2 regions of the Glutamicibacter sp. genome follow, and region 1 is predicted to be linked to the other one. Evidence: predicted binding sites of a transcription regulator. Region 1 holds the regulator's gene; the other holds the start of a gene.
What was found. The regulator Rex, encoded in region 1, represses fermentation and respiration genes when NADH is low (regulators of the CRP and FNR family bind a similar motif). The targets are predictions, from matches to a motif close to CTTGTGAANNNNTTCACAAG.
Positions count from the first base shown of each region.

Region 1 (14,728 bases):
GCAAACCGGGATTGTGAATGTGGTGTACGCGGTGCTCTTCTCCTTGGCTATCGCCATCGAGGTTTTGGCCTAGGCACCAATGCGGCCTGCAAAACGAGATGGGCTGGCCGGATCATGTGATCCGGCCAGCCCATCTCGTTAATCGTCATGCCAGCCAGGGGTGGTAACTGGGCTATGCAGTTCGCGGTGAACCTGCGTGGGGAAATTATTGCGCGCCAGGCATCTGCTTGCGCTGGGATTCGTCGAATTCGTCCTCGACCGCTTCATCGGCTAGCTGCATCTTGGTCTTGTTTGCCGAGGTCTTGCTGAAGGCATTGCGGATATCTTCGTTCGCCTTTAGCCGAAGTTTATTGAAGAAAAGGTAGGCCACCGCAAAGGCCACGACCAGTCCGATAATTCCGGAAACGAAGATTGGCCACTTCATACCCAACCAGAGGCCCAGGAAAACGGCTAGGAATATGCCTAGACGGATAACGGTATATTTCACAAACTGCATAGTCTCAAGTCTACCGATGAACCTGTGAACAGGATTATCACTAGAATGGAAGCATGGTCCGCTTTTTAATTTTCGCCGCAGTGGTTTCGGTTGCTTTGACGATTTATACCCTGATCGAATGCGCTCGTGCAGAACGCCGCAGCATTCGTTCATTGCCTAAGCCTGCGTGGTATGCGGTCATCATCCTTCTTCCGCTAATCGGAGCCGGTTTGTGGTTCCTCTTGGGTCGCCCTGTTGCGTCAACTGGGGGCCCGGAGCAGAAGTCCATGGCCCCGGACGACGATGAGGATTTCCTGCGCCAGCTGGAGGTCTGGCGCCGCCAGCAGCAACGGGAAGCCGACTTGAAGGCGCGTGAGCAAGACCTCACGAAACGCGAAGAGGCGCAGAAGGACGATGGCAAGAAACCAGCCAAGCCTGAGGCCAAGGAGCCGAAGCCAGGTGCGGAGCACAAGAACAAGCCAGAAGGCACCGACAACTCTTCGTCTGAAACCGAATAGCCGCCTAGCTCTGCCGGGATCCCCGGCAACCAGCCCAGCACGCCTTGCCGGCGCCGCTGGGCTTTCTCATGCCCCATAGAGGGCTTCGGGCATACTTGCAGGCACTAAGATGCCCAGGGCTTCCTCTCCGGGCGCTGGAAGGACGGCATGGGCCAGGAGCCGGTCATGGCCCTGCGCCCGTGTGCCAGGTCCTGCAATGCACGCTTAAACAACTGCGAGCGGCTTCCCCGTTAAAGGGGAACCGCTCGCAGTGCTGAAGTTCCAGGAACTAGACTCCGGCGTAGGAGTGCAGTCCGTCGAAGAAGATATTCACGATGGTGAAGTTGAAGACCACGCACAGGAAGCCGATGATCGACAACCAGGCGGAGCGTGGGCCGGTCCAGCCACCGGTGGCACGGGCGTGCAGGTAGCCTGCGTAGACAACCCAGATCACGAAGGACCAAACTTCCTTTGGATCCCAGCCCCAGTAGCGGCTCCAAGCAGCCTCAGCCCAGATCGCACCAGCGATTACTGTGAAGGTCCACATCACGAAGCCGATGGTGTTGATGCGGTAGGCGAAGTTCTCCAATGCGCCAGCACCTGGCACTACACGCATGAAGGGCAGCTTGTCGTCCTGGCCAGCGGCCAGCCGGTTCATGCGAGCATGCTGGACCAGCTGCAGCACATTCATGGCGAAGCTGATGGCAAACAGTGCGGATGCCAGTACGGCGATGGATACGTGAATGACAATCCATGGCGACTGCAGGGCAGGAACGAGGTGGCCAACCGGTGTCGGGAAGCCGATGGTGGCACCGCACAGCATCAAGGTGACCAGGCCGGAGATGAAGGATCCCATGAAGCGCAGATCCTTGAAGATCAGCACCAGCAGGAAGACCAGAGCCACCAGGAATGCACCGGTGGACAGGAACTCGTACATGTTGCCCCAGGGCACGCGGTGTGCGGCCATCGCACGGGAAACCACTGCACCGCCGTGCAGGGCAGCGGCCAGCCACATCAGCACCACGGCAATGCGAGCCATGGGGCGCTTGGCCGACAACTGCGTGTACTCCATCTTGTCGGTCACGATATGCTCGCCGACGTTGTCGGCACGCGCAGCGGCGCCCCGGCGCGAACGGGCCTTGGTGCCCACGGCGCCGCCGGCGCTAACCAGCAGTTCCTCATCGCGCTTGAGCGCTTGGGAATCCATCTCGCTGATGGACTTGTTGGTTTTGGCCAGGTCCAAGGCGAAAATGATGAAAACTACTCCGTAGACCATGGCGGCCAGCAGCATGAACAACTGGCTGTATTCACCCAGCGTTTCATTGATTGGCGCTAATGCCCCGGCGTTATCCATTTACTGCTCCTTGGTTCTGCTCCTGGCTTGCCAATGGCCAAGCCTTGTCAAAGATCTTTTGTAGTTCTGCAGCTTCGCGTTCCAGACGCGGATCCTCGCCACGTGCCAGCAGTGCGTATTCGATACTACGCTTGCCGTTTTCTTGTTTCAGCTTCACCCAGACGCGGCGACGCGGGGTGAACAGCGAGACCGCAAGGCCAAGCAGCGCCAGACCTGAGAAAATGCCGATTGGCAGCTTGCCCGGGTCATGATTTATGTCCAGTGCGACATAGCGCTTGAGGTCGTCAAAGGTGATCGAGCCCTTGCCGTCGGGCAGCTCGTAGGTCTGCCCTGCTTCGAGGATGATGCCACCGGCATCCAAATCACGGCTGTTCAGCTGTTCCATCTTGTCCGTGTCCAGCACGAACACGTTTTGCGGATTGCCGTCGTCAAGGCCGAGATCCCCGAAGTACGAATTCAGGTGAAGCTGCGGGTTGATGGCGTTGGGGTCACCCGAGATGCCGAAGCCGTTCTCATCCACCAGTGCGGTTGGCAGCAAGAAGCCCTGGAAGCCCAGCTGCGATGGCTCGGCGTCCGGCACCTTCAGCACGAACATCGAGGTGTAGACCGAATCCTGCGGGATGGAAACCGCTGGACCGGAATACGAGATATTGCCGTTGCCATCCTTGACGGTGATCACCGGGGCGTAGCCGTTGCCCACCAGGTACACGTCACCGCCGCTGATCCGCAGCGGATGGTTGACCTTCAGCTCCTGCTTCACTGGGTCGGCGTCGGCCGATTCGCGTACCTGGACGTGGGCGGTGAAGTCCAGCGGCTGTCCGAAATGCGATTCGGATTCGCGGTCGAAGATGATGTCGAATTTGTCCAGCGTCACAGCAAAGGGCGGCAAATGGTCGGCGTTGAAGCCGGTGCCAGGGGTGAAGGAGTCGTAGGCTACCAACGAATTCACGAAGGTCTCCCCCTCGACGACCACGCGCTGACCGGTGTATCCGAGGGCGCCGCCGATTGCCGCCGAAGCCAGTACGCCCATCAGCGAGATGTGGAAGAGCAGGTTGCCGATTTCGCGGGTGTACCCGCGCTCTGCGGCAACCGAGGCTCCGGTGGCATCTTCGCGGCGCTCGACGCGGTAGCCGCGCTTCTTCAGGATCTTGAACGAATCCTCGATGACTTGCTGGTCATCCGGCGTGTCCGTCTCGCCTTCTAGAATTTCATGCGAGCTGTACTGGGGCAGGCGTTCGAGTCGCGCTGGGGTCCGCGGCGGCGGGGTGCGCAAGGCTTTGGCATGCTTCTTCACACGCGGGACGATGCAGCCAATCAGCGAGACGAACAGCAAGATGTAGATCGCGGAGAACCACACCGATGAATACACTTCGAACATCTGGAAGCGATCCAGCCATGGCCCAGCGGTGGTGTGCTGTTCCAGGTACTGGGCTACAGATTCGGGGTTGGCGTCGCGCTGCGGGAAGATCGAACCCGGTACCGCAGCGACGGCGAGCAGCAACAGCAAGAACAAGGCTGTTGGCATCGATGTCAGCTGGGTCCAGATCCAACGCATGGAGCCCACGAATCCCAAGGCAGGCGCGTCGCCGGTGCCCTTGGAATTCCGTTGTTGTTTCGCCATTAAATTGGCAACCTCACTTCATTGGCAAACCAGTTTTGCAGTTCTGCTACCCATGTTCCCCAGAGGCCGGTGACCATAACCAGTCCCAGGGCAATGAGTAGTCCCCCGCCCAAACGCATGATGAAAACTTGGTGCTTGCGGAAGAACGCCAGCGCCTGCATGCCGCGCTGCAGCCCCATTGCAATCAGGATGAAGGGCAAACCCAATCCGAGGCAATAGAACACGGTCAGCAGGGTTCCGCGTCCTACGTTCGCGTCCACACCGGTGGACATGATCAGTACCGCACTCAAGGTGGGGCCGATGCACGGTGCCCACCCCAGGCCGAAGGTCAGTCCCAGAACCGGGGCACCCCACAGGCCTGCAGGCGGTTTCCTATGGATCTTGCGGTCACGCTGCATCCAGGAGAAGCCGCCCATGAACACGATGCCCATGAAGACCACGACCAGGCCCAGCGCCTGGGTGACCCAGGAACCGTTGAATTTCAGCCACGCGGAGGCCTGGCTGAAAAGCACGCCCGCTGCGATAAAGACCACGGAGAATCCCAGGACAAAGAGCAGTACGCCGGAGACCACACGGCCGCGTCGGTGCTCCTTCAAATCCGCACCAGTCAACCCGGTGACGTAACCGAGATAGCCCGGCACCAGCGGAAGGACGCAGGGCGAAAGGAAGGAGACCAATCCGGCCAGCAGTGCCACTGGGGCAGCCAGCAGCAACGACCCGTCCAGGACGATGTCGGCAAAGGGATTAGAGGTCACTGATCAGCTCACAACTCTTCGGTCAAAGCGGAGTTGATCAATGACTTGAGGGTGCCAGGCTCTACCGCACCGATCACGCGGGCACGGACACGGCCCTTGCGGTCCAGCACCAAGGTGGATGGAACGGCTTGCAGCGGGACGTACTTGGTCATCGCCAGCTGGATGTCCCCGGCGGTGTCCTGCACCGACTCGTAGGGAATATCGAAAGTGCGTTCAAAGGCCTTCGCGGCTTCGGATTCATCGCGTACGTTGACGCCGATGAATTCGACCTTCTCGCCAAAGCCTTCAGCGATTTCCTTCAGATCCGGTGCCTCGATCCGGCACGGCGCGCAGGCGGCATACCAGAAGTTCATGACTACCGGCTTGCCCTGCCACTGCGTGAAGTCGATATCGGTGCCATGGTAGGTAGTGGCCTTGATGGCAACCGGTTCGCTGCGCTTGGAAACTTCGTACTCTTCCACTGCGCCGTCGCCAGCGATGTAGTTTTTGCCGTCGCCGCTGTTTGCTTGCGCGGTCAGCGCATCTTCCTTGCCGCTGCAGGCAGCCAAAGGCACCACGGCGGCGGCAACCATGAGCGAACGCAACATGGTGCGGCGGCTCAATTGGCGAGGATTAGGCACAGGATCTGTCATTTTGCTTTAGGCTCCAGGGATATTCGCCGCGCCGGCAAGCAGCTCGGGGCACGGTTCGGTGTAACGCACGGAGACCAATTCGTCTCCCTCAAAATCAAAGCTGGTGATGGAAGCCAGGGTGCATTCGCGCTGGCGCGGATCGTGCCACAGCGGCCTCTTCTCCGCGGCGCGGCGCGTAACCCAGATCGGCAGCTGGTGGCTGACGATTATGACTTCCGATCCTTCGCCGTGCTCGGCGAGGGCGGCCTTGCGGTGCTCATCCATGGCCAGGCGCATGCGAGCTACCTGCTCAGCATACGGTTCGCCCCATGACGGCTTCAGCGGGTTGACCAGAAGCGGCCAGTACTTCGGCTGACGCAGGTGTTCGGCGACCTTGGACAGGCCCTCAAGCTTGTTGCCGGCTTCGATAACCCGCTCATCGGTGTGGACCTGCAGGTCCAGAGCCTTGGAGGTCGGTGCAGCAGTCTGCTGGGCGCGCAAGAGCGGTGAGGCTACCAGGCGGACCACGTTGCCGCCTTCTGCCTGGCGCTTGGCAAAATATTCTCCTGCCCCATCGGCCATCTGGAATCCGAGTTCCGAGAGCCCGAAGCCGGGGATCCGGCCGTAGAGCATACGGTCAGGGTTGAAAACTTCCCCATGGCGCAACAAATGGACGGTCGATAAAGGCATGCTTCCAGTGTCTCAAATATTCGGTGCAAATTAGCCATATTGTGGCCACCGTCAACTATTCACAGGACACGCATTGGAATCCCATATGGAAAAACCATCCTTTCGGAGGGGTTGCTCACAAACGACTGCCACTACGCTTAGTCAATAAGATAGTTCGACCCAGAAGGACGCATCATGAGCGACAACGATCCTAACCAGCCGGGCCAGCCCTACAACCCCAACTCTTCGGGCCAGGGTCCATCGCAGAACCCCTACGGCGAAAACCCCTACGGCCAGCAGCCTTCGCCATACGGGCAGAACCCGTACGGCCAGAATCCAAATCCTTACGGGCAGCCGCAGGCTCCGGGCTACGACCAGTATGCCCAGCAGGGCGGTTACGCCGGAGTGCAGCCACCGGCCGAGCGGCCGCGGACCTTGGCTATCGCCTTTGGGCTGATCATGCTGGCAGGCATTTTCAGTGCCCTCGCCAGCTGGCTGATGACCAATTCCAACATGATGGCCAACATGATTGGCCAGCAGTGGTCGCTGGTTCAAGAAGAGTTCCAGAACCAGATGCAGAGCAGCCCCGGAATGGAGCAGGATCCACTGGTTGAACAGATGATGGCAAGCCCTGAGGCCTTCATGGCCCAGGTCAATTCCATGATGTCGACCTTCGTGATTGTCACCATGATCATCACCTTGGCCCTGTACTTCCTGGTGGGCTTCTTCGTTGGCCGCGGCGTGGGTGCCATGCGCATTATCGCCACGATCCTCGGTGCGCTTTCGCTGCTGAACCTGGTGACTATCGTTCCAATGATCAGCATGTTCGCTGACACTCAAGCCGGAATTATCAACGCGGTCTACGTTGCGGGCATCTTGCTGGGCATCGCCGGTGTGGTCTTCGCCTGGTTGCGCCCTTCCTCGCAATACATTGCGCAGCGCCGTCAGGCCCGCCTGGCCGGCTTCCGCTAAACGCGTGGCCGAGTCTCTTCACGAGGCTCGGCGAGAACAGTAAAGGCGTAGCCGCTTCACCCAACCAAGGGATGACGCGGCTACGCCTTTTGTCGTTTGCTTGGCTTCAGCCTTGGACGGCGAGGTAAGCCAGGATCTGCAATTCAGTGGAAAGATCAACGCGACGCAGGTTCATTCCCGCTGGTACGCGAAGCGGCATCGGTGCGAACGAGAGCACCGAGCGGACCGAAAGCTCGGCTAGTTCGTAGACCAGGTCCTGCGCGGCATCGCCAGGGATTGCCAGAACGGCAATGTTGATTTCTTCGCGTTCGACAACTGTGGCCAGATCCGCAATCGCTTCCACGTGCAGCTCGCCGACTGCGCTGCCGACCAGTGCGGGGTCGATATCCAGGATCGCCTTGACGTTGAAACCACGAGTCCTGAAACCTGCATAGCCGCTGAGCGCACGACCGAGGTTACCGGCACCGAGGATGGCCACACGCCAGTCCTGGTTCAGGCCGAGGGTGCGGCTGATATGTTCTGCCAGTTCGCGGACCACATAGCCCACACCGCGGGTTCCGTATGAACCCAACCATGAAAGGTCTTTGCGCAGGATGGAGGGGTTCACACCGGCTTCCTTGGCCAGCACGCCGGAACTGGTGCGTTCCAGGCCTTGGGCTTCGAGGGCGTTCAGCGCGCGCAGGTATTGGGTCAGTCGAGCCAGCGTGGCCTCAGGCAAGACCCGGGCTTCAAGCTCTGACATCTTCGTTCTCCCGCACTTTTCGGTGCTCTTCAAGAGCACAACGCATATTCATGAATTCGGCAGCGGCTAACTGCTCAGTAGTCGTTCTAGACGCTGTGCGTCGATGTGCCAGAAGTCGCGGACTTCTCCGTTGATGAGCAGGACCGGCACTTCTTCATGGTGCTTGGCCAGCAATTCAGGATGCTGGTCAATATCGAGTTCGGAAAATTCCATATTCAGCCGGCCAGTCACCTCGGCCACGGTTGCGCGTGCGGCCTGGCACAGGTGGCAGCCTTCTCGAACCAATAGCTGGATCTGATGCAAAGTACTCACCTGCCTATAATCTCACGAGCCGTAACCACGCTTAAACTTGGCGATGAAATAAACTGGATCAAATGTCTTCCATCGATCCACACCCCAGCCCGAATTCCGCCCTAGCTCCGGAAACGGTTGCCGCTTTCTTCGATGTCGATAACACCCTTGTGCGCGGTGCATCGCTGTATCTGCTGGCTCGCAAGCTGCATGAGCGCCGTTTCTTCCAATTCCGTGAAATCCTCTGGTTCGCACTCAAGCAGCTGCGCTTTGCCGCGCGCGGTGAACACCTCGGCGACATTCACCAGATTCGCGACCGTGCGTTGATGATGGTCCGCGGGATTCCGGTGTCCGAGATTGAGAAGATCGGCAACGAGATCTATGACGAATACATCGAACCAAAGCTTTGGGCCGGTACGGTAGCAATTGCTCGCCAGCATCGGACGGTGGGGCGCGAAGTCTGGCTGGTCACGGCCACTCCCCTGGAAGTGGCGAATGTCATCTCAGAACGTCTCGAACTTACCGGCGCATTGGGCACCGTAGTGGCCAGCGAAGACGGTTTTTACACCGGGGCGCTGGCCAGCCCGATCCTGCACGCTGCGGAGAAGGCGCAGGCGGTGCGCACCCTGGCGAAGGCTCGTGGGATCGCGCTGTCGAAATCCTGGGCGTACTCGGATTCCTACAATGATGTTCCCTTGCTTGAAGCTGTGGGCCATCCTGTGTGCATCAACCCCGATGCCCGGCTCCGCGCCTATGCCAAGCGCCGCGGTTGGCAGGTCTATGACTTCCGCACCGGACAGCGAGCGGCCAAACTGGGCCTGAAGACCGCTGGAGTGCTTGGAGCGCTCTGGGCGGCTCGACGGTCCATTCTGCGCCGTTCCGGCTCTTAGGCGGGCACTGGGCGGCTTTGGATAAAGCAATCGCCACCGTTCAGCAGTTTCACTGTGAAGCGGTGGCGATGATTGCCAAGCGGCAAATGCTCAGAAGTAGATTTACTTCTTATTACGACGCTGGTGGCGGGTCTTACGAAGCAATTTGCGGTGCTTCTTCTTCGACATACGCTTGCGGCGCTTCTTGATAACAGAGCCCATAGTGGTTCCTCACAAACTAAATAAATGCGTCAACCCCAAACGCCTGCTTGCGCGCGAGCGCAAGGACAAGGTTGACCGGACGTTAAACGTTCCTTAACAGATTACCCGCTTTTCGGTCATGCTCTGACCATCGCGCGGACTATCGGCCGTAGGAACCGGTACCGTGCTGCGGATCAATGGCCGCGGCATTCAGATAAGATTCCACGGCGTTTTCCGGAACGCGATAGGAGCGACCGAACTGAACAGCAGGCAGATCACCGGCGTGGATCAGCCGATAAACGGTCATTTTGGAAACGCGCATCATGTCGGCCACTTCGGCCACAGTCATGAAGCGGGCTCCGGCAAAATTCTGTTTATCCGTCATACGGGATATTCTCCTGACGCTGATCTCTAATTCGTCGCGTTAATTTAGCGAAGATGAACTTACACGACTTTGGATCAACATCGGCGGTTCAGGTTCACGTTCGCTTTGTACTAGTCTAATCGCACTTTTGTAACTTTTGCATCACGAAACACACCGGTGTCCATCTGAATCACATTTTTTGATGCCTGAACGAGACAATCCGTGTGATTTCACTGGGTCCCCAGGGAAATCACACGGATTGCAACAATCTAAATTATTAGATGACGCCCTGTGCGAGCATTGCGTCAGCCACCTTCACGAAGCCTGCGATGTTGGCGCCAGCGACGTAGTTGCCTGGCATTCCGTACTCGTCTGCAGTGGTAGCACAGCTGGCGTGAATGCCGACCATGATCTCGGTCAGGCGACGTTCGGTGTGCTCGAAGCTCCAGGCATCGCGGCTAGCGTTCTGCTGCATCTCCAGAGCCGAGGTAGCAACACCACCAGCGTTGGCAGCCTTGCCCGGGCCAAAGAGCACGCCAGCGTCCTGGAAGATCGAGGTCGCTTCAGCGGTAGTAGGCATGTTGGCGCCTTCGGCTACGGCGATGGTGCCAGCTGCAACCATCTTCTTTGCAGCCTCAGCACCCAATTCGTTCTGGGTTGCGCAAGGCAGCGCCACGGTACCTGCAACATCCCAGACGCTGCCGCCTGCAACGTACTTGGCCTTCTTGCTGCCACGGCGCTCGGCATACTCGGAGATGCGACCGCGCTCAACTTCCTTGATCTGACGCAGCAGATCCAGGTCGATGCCGCCCTCGTCAACGATGAAGCCAGCCGAGTCGGAAGCCGTAACGACCTTCGCTCCCAGTGCCTGCGCCTTCTCGATGGCGTGGATAGCCACGTTGCCCGAACCGGAAACGACCACGCGCTGGCCATCGAAGGTCTGGCCGCGGGTCTTGAGCATTTCTTCGGTGAAGATCACTGCACCGTAGCCGGTGGCTTCCGGGCGAACCAGGGAACCGCCCCAGCTCAAGCCCTTGCCGGTCAGCACGCCGGACTCGTAGCGGTTGGTGATGCGCTTGTACTGGCCGAAGAGGTAACCGATTTCGCGGCCGCCCACGCCGATATCGCCGGCTGGCACGTCGGTGTATTCGCCAATGTGTCGGTAGAGCTCAGTCATGAAGGACTGGCAGAAGCGCATTACTTCGCCATCGGACTTGCCGCGTGGGTCGAAGTCCGAGCCGCCCTTGCCGCCGCCAATAGGCATGCCGGTCAGGGAGTTCTTGAAGATCTGTTCGAAGCCCAGGAACTTGACGATGCCAAGGTAAACCGATGGGTGGAAACGCAGACCGCCCTTATATGGGCCCAGGGCCGAGTTGAATTCAACGCGGAAGCCACGGTTGATCTGCACGCGGCCTTCGTCGTCAACCCATGGCACGCGGAAGATGATCTGGCGTTCAGGTTCGCACAAACGCTGCAGGATTGCGGCTTCAGCGTATTCAGGATGCTTGACCGATACAGCTTCAAGGCTATCGAATACTTCCGTGACGGCCTGGTGGAATTCTGCTTCGCCGGGATTGCGGCGGAAGACTTCGTCGCGAATCGTCGCTAAGTGCTTATCCAAGTTTTTCTCCTCATCACTTGGGGCAGGCACAGGCGCACAAGGGGCCTCATTGCCGGCGTCACTGCCCCGCACACGAGAATGCCATGCTGGGCATTCTGAACAAAATTTTCATGTTATAAAACAGGATTGCGCGCGTAACTTAAAAGATTGACCATATTGCACGGTCGCAGCGTCGAAGACTGGACAACAGTTAGCGGCGACGCCCGAACCGTGGAAGTTTTTCGAAAAATTCTTGCGCACGTCCAGTTACTTGTTCCAGACCTTGGCCCACGCGGCGGCCGATCTGCTGAGCCGTTGGATTCGACACCGTCGCCAGCTGCCCCTCGGCTTCGGATTCCGTCGTTGCCAGCTCCTGGCCCGCCGGTTGGGCAGGCACCAAATCTGCGCACCAATGCACGAGGTCTTCCAGCGCTGAGGTATCAATGCTGTAGATGCGCCGCTGCCCGGCAGCAGCCATGCTCACGAGCTCAGCTTCGCGCAATACCTTCAGGTGCTTGGAAACGGTCGGCTGCGAGATCTCCAGTTCAGTGACCAGGGTGCCCACGGCTTTCGGCTCGTTCTTGAGCGCTTCTATAATCTTTCGTCGGGTTGGTTCAGCCAACGCCGAAAATACTTCATCAATTGCCACACACATAACCCTAACGGCATATGAACGAATGGCAATCGATTCCCATGCCGAATAAGCCGTGAAGTCGCGTTGCTGCGCCCGATGGTCGCAGAAACGCGACTCTAGTCAAACCAGGGATCAAGACCAAAAAGCGGGAAAATTTCCTTGCGTGTAGCAATTATGGTTCGGTCCACCGGATCGGCCGGATCATAGCCAACTTCCCAGTTGCGCCACCACAGCTGGGCATCATCACCCATGAGGTAAGGCATGGCCCGACCGTACCTTTCCAGTACATAGCGGCGGAAGGTTTCTGGGACATAGGTACGCAACGGCACCGGCTTGCCGGCAACAATCGCCGTCAGGTGGGTCCAGGTACGCGGCACGACGGCGGTGACGTTGTATCCCCCGCCTCCGGTAGCCAGCCACCGGCCCTCGCACAGCTCATCTGCCAATTGGGAAATATCCATGGCCGCTTGGCGTTGCGCGTCAACCGACAGCTTCAAGTTGGTCATGTCGTCATCACGGTGCGCATCACAACCGTGCTGGGAGACGATGATCTCCGGTTTGAAGGCGCGCACCAGCTGCGGAACGACCGCATGGAAGGCACGCATCCACCCTGAGTCCCCGGTCATTGCCGGCAAGGCAACATTTACTGCGCTGCCTTCGGCGTTCTTGCCACCAATTTCATTGGCGAATCCCGTGCCGGGGAACAGCGACAGTCCTGATTCATGGATGGAAATAGTCAGCACACGTTCGTCATCCCAGAAGATCGACTCGGTGCCATCCCCATGATGCGCGTCCACATCGATGTAGACCACACGATTGGCGCCCTGTTCCAGCATGCGATGGATCGCAGCAGCAGCGTCATTATAGATACAGAAACCGCTGGCCTTGCTCTTCGCGGCGTGGTGCATGCCACCGGCGAAGTTCACCGCACGGACCGCATCTTGATCCATGATGGCTTGGGCCGCCATCACCGAACCGCCAACAATGCGTCCGGCCGCTTCATGCATCCCGGCGAATACGGGGTCGTCTTCAGTACCCAAGCCGAATTCTTCGGCAACCAGAGTTGGGTCTTGGCTGACCCTCCGCACCTGATCGATGTAGTTTTGCTCATGGACCGTGCCGATAACCGCATCATCGGCAACATCCGGAGCCTGGATCGTGACGTTCTGCGCACCGAAAACATCCAGCTCGTCGCTGAGCCGATAAGTCAGCTCGAGCCGCGAGGGGTGCATCGGATGCCAGTCGCTGAATTTGTACTTCAGATATTGTTCATCCCACATCACCATGGTGGGCCGTGGGGCATGCTGCGGATCTAACACGATTTCAGGCTACCCGATAGTGATCCAACTCATGAATTTATGGCAGATTGCGCGGCTTGTCGGGTCTTTGTGCGGGCAACGCAAGCGTTTAGCGGTGGAACCGCGTAAATTACTAGGAGGACTTCAATTCCGCATGGCAAAGAACTGTTCCCAAGGAAACGGCGAGTAATACATGAGCACAGCCAGTGCATCGGGCCCAAGCGCCCGGGCAGCTGAAATGCGTGAACAGCGACGCAAAAAATGGCTGGCGGTACGCATAGCAGTTGCCGATTTCACCGTGCGCTCGCCCGCGCGCTTGACTCTTGGCGCCTTCTTATTGGCAATCACGTTGTTCACCTCCCTGCTCGCGGCCCCGTTTTCTTCGGCCACCGGTGAAGCCACGGCGCTGCATGACGCATTATTCACCGCAGTGTCGGCAGTTTGCGTTACCGGCCTAACAACCGTCTCCACCGCTGTGCATTGGTCCTTTGCCGGCCAGCTGATCATGCTGGTCGCGACATTCATGGGCGGCCTGGGCATTTTGACCCTGGCCTCAATTATGTCCCTGGCGGTATCGCGCAAGCTGGGTGTGCGCGCCAAGCTGATGGCCCAGAACTCGATGAACAGTTCTGGAGCCTCAGCGCTGGGTGAAGTCAGTTCACTGCTGCGCATCGTGATCCTCACGGCGGTCAGCCTGCAGGCGGTTATCGCGCTCTTTTTGATCCCGCGCTTCTACGTTTTGGGTGAAAGCGTCCTGTCCTCCATCTGGCATGGAATCTTCTATGCAGTGTCGGGTTTCAACAACGCTGGATTCACCCCGCACTCCGACGGATTGGTTCCCTACGAAACCGACCTGTGGATCTTGGGCCCATTGATGGCGGGCGTATTCACCGGTTCCTTGGGTTTCCCGGTGATCATGGTGTTGCTGGCGCACAAGTTCAACATGAAGAAGTGGAACCTGCACACCAAGCTGACCATGCTCACCACCACGATCCTGCTCTTTGCCGGATCCTTCCTGTGGCTGGTCTTCGAATGGGCCAACCCCAAAACCATCGGCGGCTTATCCATCAGCGAAAAGCTCATTCATGGACTCTTCGCCTCCACCATGACACGTTCTGGCGGCTTCAATCTGGTGGACCAGAACGACATCCACCAAGTGACCATCTTGTTGACCGACGCATTGATGTTTGCCGGTGGCGGTTCAGCTTCCACCGCAGGCGGCATCAAGGTCACCACCATTGCCGTGATGTTCTTGGCGATTTTGGCCGAGGTCCGTGGCGATACGGACGCGAAGGCCTTTGGCCGGCAGATTCCGCAGGGCACCATGCGCGTGGCCATCTCCGTGGTCGCCATGGGCGCTTCGCTGGTAATGGTCGCTACCGGGGCGCTGGTGACAATCGACGAATCGGTGGGCTTCTCGCGAGCCCTGTTCGAGTCGATCTCGGCCTTTGCTACCGTGGGGCTGAGCAGTGGGGTTTCGCAAGAAGTGCCGCCAGCCGGCAAGTATGTGCTCAGCGCATTGATGTTTGCCGGACGCATCGGCAGTATTACGCTCGCCAGCGCGTTGACCATGCGCCACCGCAATACGCTGTTCAGACTCCCAGAAGAAAGGCCGCTCATTGGCTGACAAGAACATAGAACACAATGCCCCGGTGCTGGTTATCGGCTTGGGCCGCTTCGGTGCATCTGTCGCTGAGACGCTGGTCAAGCAGGGACGCGAGGTGCTGGCCATCGAGCGCAGCCCGGAACTCGTTCAGCAGTGGGCCAGCACCCTG
Region 1 is NZ_JBOGEG010000051.1:4,684-19,411, forward strand. Features, by position in the region: gene ACRDT3_RS18000 (1,4-dihydroxy-2-naphthoate polyprenyltransferase) at 1-73, shown strand, start outside; gene ACRDT3_RS18005 (DUF4229 domain-containing protein) at 206-649, opposite strand; gene ACRDT3_RS18010 (PLD nuclease N-terminal domain-containing protein) at 550-993, shown strand; gene ccsB (c-type cytochrome biogenesis protein CcsB) at 1,262-2,326, opposite strand; gene resB (cytochrome c biogenesis protein ResB) at 2,319-3,947, opposite strand; gene ACRDT3_RS18025 (cytochrome c biogenesis CcdA family protein) at 3,947-4,702, opposite strand; gene ACRDT3_RS18030 (TlpA family protein disulfide reductase) at 4,711-5,334, opposite strand; gene ACRDT3_RS18035 (histidine phosphatase family protein) at 5,341-6,003, opposite strand; gene ACRDT3_RS18040 (hypothetical protein) at 6,178-6,954, shown strand; gene ACRDT3_RS18045 (redox-sensing transcriptional repressor Rex) at 7,061-7,735, opposite strand; gene ACRDT3_RS18050 (glutaredoxin family protein) at 7,763-8,008, opposite strand; gene ACRDT3_RS18055 (HAD family hydrolase) at 8,071-8,877, shown strand; gene ACRDT3_RS18060 (30S ribosomal protein bS22) at 8,980-9,078, opposite strand; gene ACRDT3_RS18065 (helix-turn-helix domain-containing protein) at 9,218-9,442, opposite strand; gene gdhA (NADP-specific glutamate dehydrogenase) at 9,699-11,042, opposite strand; gene ACRDT3_RS18075 (ArsR/SmtB family transcription factor) at 11,233-11,676, opposite strand; gene ACRDT3_RS18080 (acetoin utilization protein AcuC) at 11,772-12,941, opposite strand; gene ACRDT3_RS18085 (TrkH family potassium uptake protein) at 13,147-14,580, shown strand; gene ACRDT3_RS18090 (potassium channel family protein) at 14,606-14,728, shown strand, end outside.

Region 2 (14,728 bases), on a different contig from region 1:
CCGAAGCAGCGCCGATAGTTCACGGATGATGCGTGCATCGGTGCCCAGCGCCTGGTACCCGAGCTTATGGCGTTCGTCCCTGCGATCCCGAAGTCTGCGAAGTGAGCCAGCGTTGCTCTGGTTTGCTGAGTGCGCGGGGATCCAGAGCCACAACGCCAATGCGCCAAAGATGAGGATCAGCATAAGTCATTGCTCCTTGGCGTTCTCATCACCGAGCTCCTTGGCAATGGTGCGCGTGAGCGCTTGGCCAAACCTGTTCGCCAAGAAGCTTTGGCCGTAGTCGGCAAGCGGTTCGGCGGCGGAGAGATCTATCAGGCTGCGCATGTTCATCTGGCCGTCGCTGCCAGTGTCCAGACATCCAAGTGCCACCGGTCCGCGCTGCCCTTGGCTCCCCCTGCTCATGTGAATGACGAGGTCTAAGGCGCTGGAGGCCTGCAAGGAAGTCGCCTGCACACTCCATCCGGCGAGTGCGCCCAGAGCTGCCAGGCGTGCCGGAACCGATTGCGGGTTGTTGGCGTGCATGGTGCCCGCTGCTCCTTGATGCCCGGTGTTCATGGCTGCAAGAAAATCGCGTATTTCCTCCCCACGGCATTCGCCAACGACCAGTCGGTCGGGCCGCATGCGCAGGGCTTGAACGACCAGGTCCTTGAGCTGCACTTGGCCGGCAGATTCGACGTTGGCCGAACGGGTTTGCAACGACACAACATGCGGGTGCGGTACTTGTAGTTCTTGCGAGTCCTCCACGATGACCAATCGGTGCCGGGGATTGGCTTCGGCCAGCATGGCTTGCAGAAGGGTAGTCTTGCCGCTGCCTGTTCCGCCGGTAATCAGGAAGTTCATCTGGCGTGCCACGATGGCCTGAAGCAACGGCAGCCAAAACCGGTTTGATGGTTCTAGCACCGTGCCTAGTTCGAGCCGGGCGCCGCGCTTGACGCGAATCGAAATCAGCGGACCGGCTGTGGCAATTGGCGGCAGTACGGCGTGGACGCGATAATTCTTCAAGCTCATGTCCATGAATGGGCTAGCTGAATCTAGCCTTCGGCCAGCAAGGGTCGCTAAATGGACGGCCAACGTCCGAACCTGCTCGGGGGAGGAAAACCGGAATTCGGTCGGTTCCAAGCCGGCCGGAGAATCCGTCCAGACCATCCCTTGCCCGTCGACCAGAACATCGGTCACCTCGGGCCGCTGCGCGAAAGGCTCAAGGATAGATAGGCCTGCCACTTCGTGCTGCAGCGATTCCAGGGATTGGGCGGCACCTTGGGACCCCAGGGCCGCGCCGGAATCGTGGACTGCTCCTGCCAAGGCAATCGCGTCGAGCTGCCCGCCGGTGAGCAATGCGCGTTCACGAACGGACTCCAGAATTTTGGCATCCAGCACGGGCCCGCCCGTTGACGGGATGGCGTTTTGGCTATGCCGGCCCGGGCTCATGAGCGTTGCTCCTTCAATTGCGGTATCAGGCAGAGATTGGACAGGTGCTGGCGCAGTGCCCGGGATCTGAAGCTGTCGAATAGCTGGCCGCGCTCTATCGCTTTGCTGATCCGGGGAAGATCAGGAAAGGCCCCAAGAATCTCCGGAAAGCCTGCAGGGGTGCTGCGTAGTTTCTGTTCCCCGCACAGCACCACTTCCCCCGAGGCCGGCACGGTCAGGGAACTGGCAGTGGCGATATTTCGGTCAATGAACTGGTTCAGTGCCAGGCGTTGCGGATGCGGTGCGCGTCCAGCATCCACTACGACCAGGTCGAATCCTTGCCGAGCCGCAGCCAGCAGGCGAATCACCAGCTGGTCCTCCAACTCATGCGTTCTGCTTGCTTGGGACCAGGTCAAGATCGCGGTATCGCGAAGCTTCGGCAGCGTTTCGGCAAGTTGATGAGCAGCAATCGCGCCGCCGGATTGCCGCAATTCTTCCCATCCGATTCCCGTTGGCGGTTGCGCGCAAACTAGCGGCCATGCGCCTTGGGAATGCGGATCCAGGTCAATCATGGCGCTGCGAAGACCGCTCAGGGTTCCGGCATGCGCCAGCAACAGGGCGAGGGTTGTAGTCCCCAGCCCGCCTGCCGTGGAATTCAGCTCGAGCGTGTGTCCATGCCCTGCCCTCATGGCCCAGAGGCCGAGGTACTCGCCGAGCCATTGGCTGGCTGAGGGCAACACTGCCACCCTCGATTTGGGAATCCTGCTGGCCAAGCCCCACACGATGGCCTCGCCATCTTCCAAGCCGACCAGGACATCCACCGGTCGGCTCGTATTTTCGGCCAGCGCTGCCATGTCGCTGCCCCATAGCACCGGCCCCGAACTATCCGCGGGCAACAGTTGCGGGTCGGTGCATTGGTTGATTCTCACCGCCGCACTGACCGCGATCACCGCACATCGCTCAATAATCCGTGGATCGTTGCTCACGATGGTGCAGATCGGTTCATCTTCCGCAGTTCGGTCATCAGCCGCCGCCGTCCTGGCTCTATTCGGAGGCACCTGCACGAAATCCAGTTCAGTCATCACAAATCGTTGCGAGTTTTTCAGCGGTTTAGCCGATGGGGATTCTGATAGCCATTTCATGCATCGAGCGTGGCATCTGCCCATTCATTTGCGTGCCGCTAGCCAACCAACTGGGGATATCGGCCGCTGGCACGGCACAATGGATCCATGAGTGCCATCGCTTTCCTTGCTGCCGATCCTGATGGCTACGCCCTTATCGATCTTCGTGACCAGTACTCTGGCAACCCGCTGCAGCCGGTTGCCTCGGTATCCCGCGATGATTTTGCCGGATTTGTCGCCGAAACCGAAGCACGGTATTCGCCCCGCTGGGCCATGCTCCGCACCACCCCGTGGATGCAGCCGCTTGTCGCTGCCGGGGTCTACCTGGCCAAGGCCTACATTCTCTCCTTGGCCCAACGCATCGTGCACCGCTCCCCGCTCAGTGCGAAGAAGCTCGAAGACTTCAATCTTGAACGACCTGTTCAGACCCAAGAAAGGGTCGGTCAGGATGCGCTCTTCGCCGCCCCTACCTCAGGCGAGTCCCTTTCCGAGCTCGTAGCCATGTACGTTGCCCAGCGCGAAGCGTTGCCGCCAGAGCCCGGTCCCCGTCAGCGCCTGGAATTATTGATCCATGCCGAATCGGTCGGTGCCTTGATAGCCTGCGAGATGGAAGCGGCCGGCTTGTCATGGGATGAAGCCGGACACCGCGCCTTGCTGCGCGAGCAATTGGGCGAACGCGTATCCGACTATGGACGGCCGCCAAAACTAGCGGCCAAAGCCCAGCAGCTGGCAATGGCACTAGGCAGTCCCGGGCTCAACCCGGATTCACCACAGGAGCTGTTGCGCGCCCTGCATAAGGCCGGTTTCGCTGTGAGCTCGGTGCGGGCCTGGGAACTTGAGCAGATCAATCATCCATTGATTTCTGAAGTTCTTGAATACAAGAAACTCTCACGCCTAGCCAGCACCCATGGAGATGCGTGGCTGGATCAATGGGTGAAAGGTGGCAGGTTCCATCCGCACTATGTCCTGGGAACGGTGACTTCGGGACGCTGGGCGGCTTCTGGCGGCGGAGCGCTCCAATTGCCGCATTCCATCCGCCAGGTCGTGCGTACCGCTCCCGGCTCGACCTTTGTGGTGGCCGACGGAAGGCAGCTGGAACCTCGAATCCTGGCAGCTATTTCCAATGACCAGCAATTGCAAAAAGCAGGCCAGCAAGATGACCTGTACCAGTGGTTGCTGGATGCCAAGCTCGTAGCTTCCCGTGAAGACGCCAAGCTGGGCATGCTCTCGGTCATCTACGGCGGCGGTGGCGGCGCTTCAGGTGCGGTAGGCGCGGCCCTGACCCGCAGCTTTCCCACCGCCATGCGTTTCGTCGAACAGGCGGCTCATGCCGGCGAGCAGGGTGAAGGCGTGCGCAGTTTCCTCGGCCGCGGTTGCCAGCCCGCCGATGAGCAGTGGTTGCAAGCGCAGAAAGCGACCAACGATGAAGCATCACAGCGGGCTGCAGACGGCGCAGCCAGAGCCCGCGGCCGGTTCACCAGGAACTTTGTCGTACAGGCTACCGCCGCGGAGTGGGCTTTGGTGTGGATGGGCCACGCACGGCATCTGATCCATCAGGCCGGGTGGAGCCAGAGCTGCCGCCAGGTGTTCTTCGTCCATGACGAAATTGTCTTTGAATGCCCCAACGAATTAGCTAGGCAGTTGCAGGAGCTGATCCGGCACGCAGCCATGCTCGCCGGACGCTCCCTGTTTGGCCAGGCTTCGCCGCGATTCCCGGTCAGCGTTGCAATCTCCGGGAACTACGCGGACGCGAAATAGCCGGATTCAGGCCATGCGCAGTTCACGGCGGTTATTCCACGGCTGGGTCCAACCCAGCTCGTTGAACAGCCGGTCCAGCACGATCGCGGTGAAGCCCCAGATGATCCGGTCTTCAAAATCGAAGGCCGGGGTCTTGAACTTCTGATTGCCGCGATGCACCACACCGGTCAAGCGATTCCTCGGATCCAGCAGGTGCGCCACCGGGGCGCGGAACACGCCGGCGCTTTCTTCCGGGTCTGCCGGATAGACCTTGGATTCGGTATGCCACCAGCCAAGCACCGGGGTCACTAGGAAGTTCGAAACCGGCAATTCGGTTTCGCCCAAGTTGCCCAGGACTTCGATCCCGGAGGTATCCACGCCGGTTTCTTCCCACGCCTCGCGCAAAGCGGCGTCGGCAACGCTCGGATCCTCTTGGTCGATGCCGCCTCCGGGGAAGGCGATTTGCCCGGCGTGCTTGCGCAGGGTCGCGGCCCGCTCCACGAACAACAAGTCCAGATCGCCGACCCGGGAGTGCGGTTCCAGGGCCGCCTCTCCGGCGGCGCCGAACAGGATCAGCACCGCGGCCCGGCGTGCAGCGCCGAGCTCGATATCGCTCATCACCCATTCGCTGGGCAGTTTCTGCGTTGCCCCGACCTGCGCCGCATGGCGGGCAATTACTTTTTCCAGTTCCAAGCGTGCGCTCATGCGTCTAATCCGTATCCTTCAGCCCTCAGCTCGCGGCGAGTTGCTCCGGCGATCATTTTCGCCAGCAATTCTTCTCGTCCTGGTGCGAGTTCATACTTGAGCAACGCTTTGGCCTTGGCTGGTATTTCCTCACCGATACCGAATGAGGGGCAAAGCTTGGCGATGGCGCAGGCCCCGCAGGCAGGTTTGCGCGAGTGGCAGACGCGGCGGCCATGGAATACCACGCGGTGGCTGAGCATCGTCCAGTCGCGTTTTTCGAATAGTTCCCCCACCGCGTGCTCTACCTTGACCGGGTCGGTTTCATCGGTCCATCCAAAGCGGCTAGCCAGGCGCCCGAAGTGGGTGTCCACGGTGATTCCGGGAACACCGAAGGCGTTGCCCAGCACGACGTTGGCGGTTTTGCGTCCCACTCCGGGAAGCTTCACCAGCTCTTCGAGCTTGGCTGGCACTTCTCCGTCAAAGCGTTCCACCAAGGCGGCCGATAGCCCTAGCAGGGAATCCGTCTTGGCGCGGAAGAAACCGGTGGGGCGGATCAGCTGCTCAAGCTCGCCCCGCTCGGCTTGGCTCATTGCGTGGGCGTCAGGGAAACGGGCGAAGAGCGCTGGAGTGATGGCATTGACCCGCACGTCGGTGGTCTGTGCCGAGAGCACAGTGGCTACCAGCAGTTCAAAGGGATTCTCGAAGTCCAGCTCGGGCACCGCGTAGGGGTAGGCCTGCGCCAGTTCCCGGTTGATCTTGCGTGCCCGGCGCTTCAGCCCCAGCTCAGTTTCGTTGTTCAGTTTCTTCGCCACGCTTTAGATCGTGCCATGAGGTCGCGAAGTTTTCACCCTTGGACACCGTCCCGGCGTGCTGTTCATCGCGTGCAGCCAACCGCTCGGCGCACAAATTACCCCATTTCCCCTTTCGCGGTGACACAAAGCACACCGACCCCTGCCAGAGGATGTAACTTTGATCACAGAGAAAATATTTGTGACTACGTGGAAGGACGCGAACACAGTGAGTGATTCGAAAACCTTGGACAACTTGTCGACCGAAACCCGTTCCTTTGCCCCGAGCAAGGACTTCAGCGATCACGCCATCGCCACACAGGCCCGCTACGACGCAGCCAATGCAGACCGCCTGGGCTATTGGGCGGACCAGGCACGTCAGGTACTGACCTGGGACACCGATTTCACCGAAACCCTGGACTGGTCGCAGGCGCCGGTTGCCAAGTGGTTCGTAGGCGGCAAGCTCAACGCAGCCTACAACGCGCTGGACCGCCACGTGGAAAACGGCCTGGGCGACCGCGTGGCCATCTACTTCGAAGGCGAACCGGGCGATACCCGCACCTACACCTACGCGCAGCTGACCGAAGAGGTCAAGAAGGCCGCCAACGCTTTCGAGTCCCTGGGCGTAGCCAAGGGCGACCGCGTGGCCGTCTATCTGCCAATGATCCCGGAAGCCGTGATCACGATGCTGGCCTGCGCCCGCATCGGCGCCATCCACTCGGTGGTCTTCGGCGGCTTCTCCGCCGACGCGCTGCGCAGCCGCATCGATGATGCGGACGCGAAGCTCGTGGTCACCGCCGATGGCACCTGGCGCCGCGGCAAGCCTTCTTCGCTGAAGCCGGCAGTGGATGCGGCCCTGGAAGCACCGGGCCACACCGTGGAAAACGTGCTGGTGGTCAAGCGCAACGGCGAGCCGACCGAATTCGGCGCACTGGACAAGTGGTGGGATGACGTAGTCGGCACCGCAGCCACCGAGCACACCGCAGTGGCCCACGATTCCGAGCACCCGTTGTTCGTGCTGTACACCTCGGGTACCACCGGCAAGCCCAAGGGCATCGTGCACACCACCGGCGGCTTCCTGGTCCAGGGCGCAGCCACTCACCGCGACACCTTCGATCTGCACCCTGAAACCGACGTTTTCTGGTGCACCGCGGACATCGGCTGGGTTACCGGCCACTCCTACGTCACCTACGCGCCACTGGTCAACGGCGCCACCCAGGTGATCTACGAAGGCACCCCGGACACCCCGCACCAGGGCCGCTGGTGGGAACTGGTGGAAAAGTACGGCGTCACCATCCTGTACACCGCGCCAACCGCAATCCGCACCTTCATGAAGTGGGGCCGCGAAATCCCGGATGGCTACGACCTGTCCTCCCTGCGCGTGCTGGGTTCGGTAGGCGAACCGATCAACCCGGAAGCATGGATGTGGTACCGCGATGTCATCGGCACCAACAACGGCAAGAACGGCGAACGCAAGGAACACCCGGCCCCGATCGTGGACACCTGGTGGCAGACCGAAACCGGTGCGCACATGATCGCGCCGCTGCCGGGCGTCACCGCAACCAAGCCGGGTTCGGCCCAGGTGGCCGTGCCGGGCATCGCCATTGACGTGGTGGACGAGGCCGGCGAATCCGTGGCCGACGGCGAGGGCGGCTTCCTGGTCATCCGCGAACCGTGGCCTGCGATGCTGCGCGGCATCTGGGGCGACATGGAACGCTACAAGGACACCTACTGGTCGCGATTCGATGGCATGTACTTCGCCGGCGACGGCGCGAAGAAGGACGCCGACGGCGATATCTGGCTGCTGGGCCGCGTGGATGACGTGATGAACGTATCCGGGCACCGCCTGTCCACCACCGAGATCGAGTCCTCGCTGGTCGCCCACCCGTACGTGGCAGAGGCCGCAGTGGTGGGAGCGAAGGACGAGACCACCGGCGAGGCTGTGGTCGCCTTCGTGATCCTGCAAACCGAGCCGGCTGAAGGCGAGGATGTGGTGGCGACCCTGCGCAACCACGTGGGCAAGGATATCGGCCCGATCGCCAAGCCGAAGCATGTGCTGGTGGTTCCAGAACTGCCTAAGACCCGCTCGGGCAAGATCATGCGCCGCCTGCTCAAGGACGTGGCCGAAGGCCGCGAGGTCGGCGATGCCACCACGCTGTCCGATTCAACTGTGATGAGCCAGATCGCGCAGTCCATGGGCAAGTAGCCGCTGCACGCTCAAGCGCAGCAAGCCGTCGTTCTGCCACACCGCTGGTGTGGAAGAACGACGGCTTCTTGTATTACGGGGCTAGTGAATTTGGGCGGCAATTTCCCGGTTGTGTAATAGATTTGAGTTCATGACTGAGAACGCATCGAACACCATCTTGCTGCTCAACGGCCCCAACCTGAATCTGCTGGGCACCCGGGAGCCGGAAATCTATGGCCATGACACCCTGGCCGATGTCGAGCAGCTGGCCCGGGATACCGCCACTGCCCTCGGCTTTGAATTGCGCGCCTTGCAGTCCAACCACGAGGGCGTGCTCATTGACGCGATTCACGAGGCCCGCACTACCGCAGCCGGCATCATCATGAACCCCGGCGCTTTCACCCATACCTCTGTAGCTATTGCCGATGCCATCAGCGGCGTGCAGCTGCCAGCCATCGAGGTGCACATCTCCAACGTGCACAAGCGCGAAGCGTTCCGCCACCATTCGTTCATCTCGCCGGTAGCCAGCTCGATCATCATCGGCGCGGGCGTGCACGGCTACAAGTTGGCAGTTCAGCAGCTCGCGCATTTGCTGGGCAAGTAGCAGCAGGCCCTAGCCGGTGACGCAGTCGCCGGTCTTGATGCTGGTGCGCCGGTCCCCGCCCAGTTCCATGGCATTCTCGATCTCTTCGAGGCTCAGGGCGAAGCCCACCTCGTCATCGCTGCGCGACTTGGCGAAGATCAACCCCACCGCGTCACCGGCTTCATCCAGCAGCGGTCCGCCGGAATTGCCCTGGGCTACTTCCGCGGTGAGCTGGTAGACGGAAATTCGAGATGGATCCATGCCGTAGATATTGGCAATGGAGACGAAGGCACGAGAAGCGATCAGGGCTCCGCGGATCTGCTGCGGGCCGCCAGCCGGGTGGCCGACAAAGGTTGCCGAGTCGCCGCGCATCAGGTCATCAGCGGCCAGGTCGATAGGCTCTGCCTGCAACCCTTCGACGTAAAGCAGCGCGATGTCGGCCTTGGGATCGAAATAAACAACTTTTCCGCGGTGAACTTCGTCACCGCCGACTTCCACGGTAGCAGCGCTCAAACCGGCGACCACGTGCGCGTTGGTCATGACCAACTCGTGGTCGACAACGAAGCCTGAACCGGTCAGGTTCACTCCGCATTGCACTGCGGTACCGGAGATCTTGGCGGCCGATTGCGCCGCTGCCAGTTGCTGGTCGTTAGCTGCCCATTCGGTGTTGGCTGGGGCCTGCACCGGAGGCGCGAAAGGCTCCAAGAACGCAGGGAGGGTTTCGGCGATCACCTTGGAGCGTGCGGTGGAAATGGCAGCATCGACAAACTCGGGTGTCAGGCCGCGAATTGAGTCGATCATCTTGGACTTGCTGATCTCCAGCGAAAGCCTTGGGATACCCATGCTTGACGTGGAAAAGGCCAAGCCACCGATGATTGTGGCGGTAATGAACACCGACAGCACGCCGCCGGCAAACCGGTCTGCCGCGCGCAGGAAATCGACATTCATCCAGTGGCGGATGCGGGTTGCAATCACCCGTCCCAGAGCTTGGCCGAGAATGATCAGCACGGCCGCAGTAGCTACCATCAGGCCAACACGCCACCAAGGGTTCGTAGCAAAAGTGGAAACCAGCGGGATGGCGAAGAAAGCGGCGACTCCGCCGACAATTAAGCCGAGCATATCGCCGATGGTCAGCAGGAAACCTCGACGAACTCCAATGATGAAAAACGTCAGCAAAACAGCGCAGATGACTACGTCGAGCCAGCTGAAAATTCCGAGCACCAAGACCCCAGTTCATTCATAAAGTTCGTATAGACCCAAGGTACCCTTAGAAGCTGATGGATTTCTGCGAGCAGATTCGCGAGTTTTAGTCGAATGTGCGTGATTTTCAACATTTTCTTGGTTAAACCACGTGTGGAAACTGTCACATTGTTACCGAATACGGCACAATGAAGTAAGCGCCTACTACTGTTGACAGGAGATTTAATGGATATCGAGGTACTGCGTCGCGCGCCACTGTTTGCGTCGCTTGGTGATGAAGTATTCGCCGCGCTAACCGAAGAATTGACCGAGGTTGATCTGTCCCGCGGCGCATCAGTGTTCCGTGAAGGCGATCAGGGCGACCGTCTGTACTTCATCGTTTCCGGCAAGATCAAGCTGGGTCGCACCTCTTCGGATGGTCGCGAAAACCTGATTGCTGTTCTTGGCCCAGGCGAACTGTTTGGCGAGATGGCATTGTTCGATCCGCACCCACGCAACGCAACTGCAACTGCCGTGTCGGAGACCCGCCTGGCGGGCCTGAGCCACGAAAACATGCGCAAGGCTATCCTGAACTCCCCTGAGGTCTCGATTCAGCTGCTGCAGGCTCTGGCTGCACGTCTGCGTCGCACCAATGAGTCCCTGGCCGATCTGGTCTTCTCTGACGTTCCTGGCCGTGTTGCCAAGGCTCTGTTGGATCTGGCTGACCGCTTCGGTCGTCCGGCTACCGACGGCATCCTGGTTGCCCACGAGCTCACCCAGGAAGAGCTGGCTCAGCTTGTTGGAGCTTCCCGCGAAACCGTGAACAAGGCTCTGGCCGAGTTCGTACAGCGTGGCTGGCTGCGCCTGGAAGCACGCGCCGTCGTGATCCTGGACATCCAGCGTCTGCGCCAGCGCTCGCGCTAAACCGCAGTAATGCATTTCAGGCCGAAAATCCTTCAAGGATTTTCGGCCTGATTTGTTTTAAGTTCTGTTCTCAGTGCCCGGCAGAGGTCTGCCATGGGCGGGAGGACTCAGCGCTCATGGAGCCCAGGACTTCCAAATAGTAAATGCCATCGCGCACCAGCAGGTCCGGATGCTTGAGATTCAAGGAACGAGCACGCGAAAGGTAGGCTACCACTCCGTTGGCCTCCGCCATGGCCTCCAGGATCATCTCCACCGCCGGGTAGCTGATCTCCGAGAGCGCGAGGTCCACCGTGTTGGGCTGGCCAATGCTGTCTCCCAGCTCGTTGGTGTTGCGCTTGGCCAATATGTCCCCGGCCGCACACCAGCGCCCCCATTTGCCTTTGCCACGCAGCAAAGCGGCATCCTGGCGGTTCGGCACGGTGGCGGTGAAGTACCAGGTGTCGAAGCGACGCAAGGCAAAGTTCGGGTTCAGCCAATGGGATACCGGACGCAACAGGTCGGTGCGTAGGCCAAGTCCGCGGCGACGCAGGAATTCATCGAAGGCGAGGTCCTGCCCGGCGATTGCTTCGCGGGCGGCCATCCACTCTTCGGCATCGGTCATTTCCACCACGGATTGCTCATCGGTTCCGGCAAGCAGAATTCCGGTTTCCTCGAAGAGCTCACGGATGGCGCAAACGATATACGCCTGCGCCAACTGCTGGTCCAGCAGGTCCATGCGCTTGGACCATTGGGACAGGCTCGGGCCGAACCATTGGTAGGTGGCCCGGTCGCTCGCCTCGTGGCTACCGCCAGGAAAGGCTACGTTGCCCATAGGAGAGCCGCCGGGGCGATAAGTCAGATAGGTTTCCACGCCATGGGAAGAATCCCTCACAAGGCACACAGAGGAGGCGCGTCGCGGGGTGCGCGGGGTGCGCGAACCGAATGAGAACCAGTTTTCGGCGGTGGCGATTTGATGCGGTGGCAAGTCAAAGAGCCGACGCACCATACCGCTGCGCGGCCCCGATGGGAAAGCCCGTCGGGGCCGCGCAGCAGGAAGCTGGCTTGAATTACTCAAATTCAGCGATGACCTCAACCTCGACAGGTGCATCCAGTGGCAGTACGGCAACGCCGACGGCCGAGCGTGCGTGCAGGCCTGCATCGCCGAGTACCTCGCCGAAGAATTCCGATGCACCGTTGATAACTCCTGGCTGTCCGGTGAAGTCCGGTGCGGACGACACGAAACCGACGACCTTCACGATGCGCTTAATGCGATCTAGATCACCAATTTCGGCCTTGATGGCGGCTAGCGCGTTGAGCGCAGCGGTCTGCGCCTGGGCCTTCGCTTCCTCGGCTGAAACCTCGGCGCCAACCTTTCCAACCGCTGTGAGTTCGCCCTTAATCAGCGGAAGCTGGCCGGAAGTGTAAACATAGTTGCCAGTGGTCACTGCTGGCAGGTAGGCGGCTACCGGCTTTGCCACAGCTGGCAAGGCATGGCCGAGCTCGGCAAGGCGGGCCTCGACACGCGAGGAAGTAGCTTCTTGCATGGGATTTCTCCTTCAGTAAATGTTGTTGCTAGTTACGCTTTCGGACGCTTCATGTAGGCCACTGGAGATGAGCCGTTAGGCCCTGGAACCACTGTTACCAGCTCCCAGCCATCGTCACCCCACTGGTCCAAAATCTGCTTCGTAGCGTGAATCAAAAGCGGCAAAGTGGCGTATTCCCATTTAGTCATACTCGATACGTTAGCGCGTCCTTGTAAACTAGTGGGTATGGCAGCCAAGAAGTCCCCCTTTTTTGATACCGCTACCACCCTGGGAAAAGTCGTTGCATTCTTCGGAATCAGCGCCCTGTGTGGTGTGCTCGCAGCAGGCATGCTCGTGCCCATTGCAGCTATCGCTAAAACCGGTTTGACCACCGGCAACAACATCGTCAGCGCGCTCCCAAGCTCGTTTGAAAAGCTCCCCATTCCGGAGCCTTCCACGATCCTTGACGCGGATGGCAAGACCATTGCGAACTTCTACCAGCAAAATCGCCAGCCTGTGAAGCTAGATGACATCTCGCCGAACATGCGCAAGGCGATCATCTCGGTGGAAGATGAGCGATTCTACGAGCACAAGGGCATTGATCCCAAGGGCATCGCCCGTGCAGTAGTTGGCAACCTCACCTCTTCGAGCCGCTCTGGTGCTTCCACCTTGACCCAGCAGTACGTGAACAACCTGCTGGTGAACAACCAGGAACTGACCGGCTCCACTGAGTCCACCGTTTCCGGCCAGAAGGACTATGCAGATAAGATCCGCGAGCTGAAGTACGCGGTGGCCATCGAGAAGGAAATGTCTAAGGACGAGATCCTGGAGGGCTACCTGAACCTGGTGCTGTTCTCGGGTCGAGAGTACGGCGTGCAGGCTGCCGCTCAGCACTTCTACTCCATCGATGCCAAGGACCTGAACGTGCAGCAGTCGGCGATGCTCGCCGGCATGGTCCAGTTGCCAAACGTCTACAACCCGCTCAACAACCCTGAGCGTTCCATCGATCGCCGCAACAAGGTGCTGGGCAATATGTACCGCGCCGGTGCGATTACCAAGAAGGAATACGACAAGGCGGTGAAGTCGGATCTCGACCTTAAGCCTAGTAAGTCCCAGTCTTCCGGCTGTTATTCGGCTGGCGATGACGCTTTCTTCTGCGATCTTGCCACCGAACTGGTTCTGCAAAACGAGTCGTTGGGAAAGACCCGCGAGGACCGTGAAAACATGTTGTACAGGGGCGGCCTAACTATCAAGACGACTTTGAACAGCAAGCTCAATCAGAAGGCCGCAAAGGATGCGCGCAAGGCCATCGACCCGGAAGCCAAGTCGAATACAGACGTGGCATCCGCCATTGTGTCAGTAGAACCAGGTACTGGAAACATTCTGGCTATGGCACAAAACACGGCTTATGACCCTGCTGGCGGTCACGGAAAAACTACTCTGAATTATTCTGTTGAGCGTTCTCTAGGTGGCGCCGGTGGTTTCCAAGCTGGTTCAACTATGAAGCCCTACACCACACTGGCATGGCTTAAAGAGGGCCACAATATGTGGGACACCATTGATGCCACTCGGCAGGACTATTCAGGTTCCTACCGTTGGAGAGCTTCTTGCTTGGATGGCGGTTCTACCCGAACCTACGATAATTGGCATGTTGGCAATGCGTCACGCGGCTTCGCCCGGAAAATGAAAGTTAACTACGGCCTCAAGTGGTCAGTTAACTCTGCAACGGTTGCAGAAGCGGCAAAACTCGATCTGTGCAATATTACCGATTACACCGAGAAGCTGGGTTTGCTAGATTACGACAGCGGTGAAGGGAAACCGATTTCCCCCGCGGCTCCCGCCTTCGTTATCGGTACTCCTAAGATCACCCCACTGGCACAGGCCGCTGCATTTGCGGCATTTGCCAACAGAGGCGAATACTGCGAGCCACGGGCAATCACCTCGATCACTGACAAAGATGGTACTGACTACAAAGTTCAGAAGAAGAGCTGTTCGCAGGAAATTGATCCGACGTACGTTGCTGACTTGAACGGAACACTGAAGTCTATTGCAACTGACCGAGTTTCTAAGGGCAGAGTTTCAGGTCCGATCGCTGGTAAAACTGGTACGAATAACTGGTCGACTTCAACTTGGTTCGTGGGCTACACGACGGGCATTTCCACTGCAGCTTGGGTGGGACGAGTCAATGCGACCGCAGCCGAGGAAAAGAACACGCTTCAGGGTTCGATGATCAACGACCAGCGGGCTTCAATGGTGCTCGACTCCTCGACCTACGCTGCACCGCTGTGGGTGGACTTCATGGAAGAGGCTGTGCACGAATACGAGCGCAACAACTTCGGTTCGGCCCGTCGCCAGCCGCCTCCACCAAAGCCGAAGGAAGAAGACGATTCCAAGTCCGACTCAGATGAGAAGGATAATGACAAGGAAGAGTCGAAGGAAGATCCCAAGCCCAAGGAAGAATCCTCGCCGAAGCCCGAGTCCGATAACAAGGACAAAGGCAACGGAAATGGCAATGGAAACGGAAACGGCAAAAAGTCCGATGACTAGCTAAACGGCTGCAAAGGCCGCGTTCAACTTTGGTTGGACGCGGCCTTTCGGTTTAGATTGGCATAGGAGTA
Region 2 is NZ_JBOGEG010000013.1:14,973-29,700, forward strand. Features, by position in the region: gene ACRDT3_RS09675 (type II secretion system F family protein) at 1-183, opposite strand, end outside; gene ACRDT3_RS09680 (TadA family conjugal transfer-associated ATPase) at 187-1,428, opposite strand; gene ACRDT3_RS09685 (hypothetical protein) at 1,425-2,489, opposite strand; gene ACRDT3_RS09690 (bifunctional 3'-5' exonuclease/DNA polymerase) at 2,637-4,286, shown strand; gene ACRDT3_RS09695 (NUDIX hydrolase) at 4,293-4,970, opposite strand; gene nth (endonuclease III) at 4,967-5,761, opposite strand; gene acs (acetate--CoA ligase) at 5,967-7,943, shown strand; gene aroQ (type II 3-dehydroquinate dehydratase) at 8,074-8,526, shown strand; gene ACRDT3_RS09715 (MarP family serine protease) at 8,536-9,726, opposite strand; gene ACRDT3_RS09720 (Crp/Fnr family transcriptional regulator) at 9,931-10,608, shown strand; gene ACRDT3_RS09725 (NUDIX hydrolase) at 10,679-11,593, opposite strand; gene ACRDT3_RS09730 (RidA family protein) at 11,655-12,131, opposite strand; gene ACRDT3_RS09735 (transglycosylase domain-containing protein) at 12,357-14,657, shown strand.
Region 2: a site for Rex is predicted at 9,856-9,875, ahead of ACRDT3_RS09715 (MarP family serine protease). Genes of this name have one in related genera too.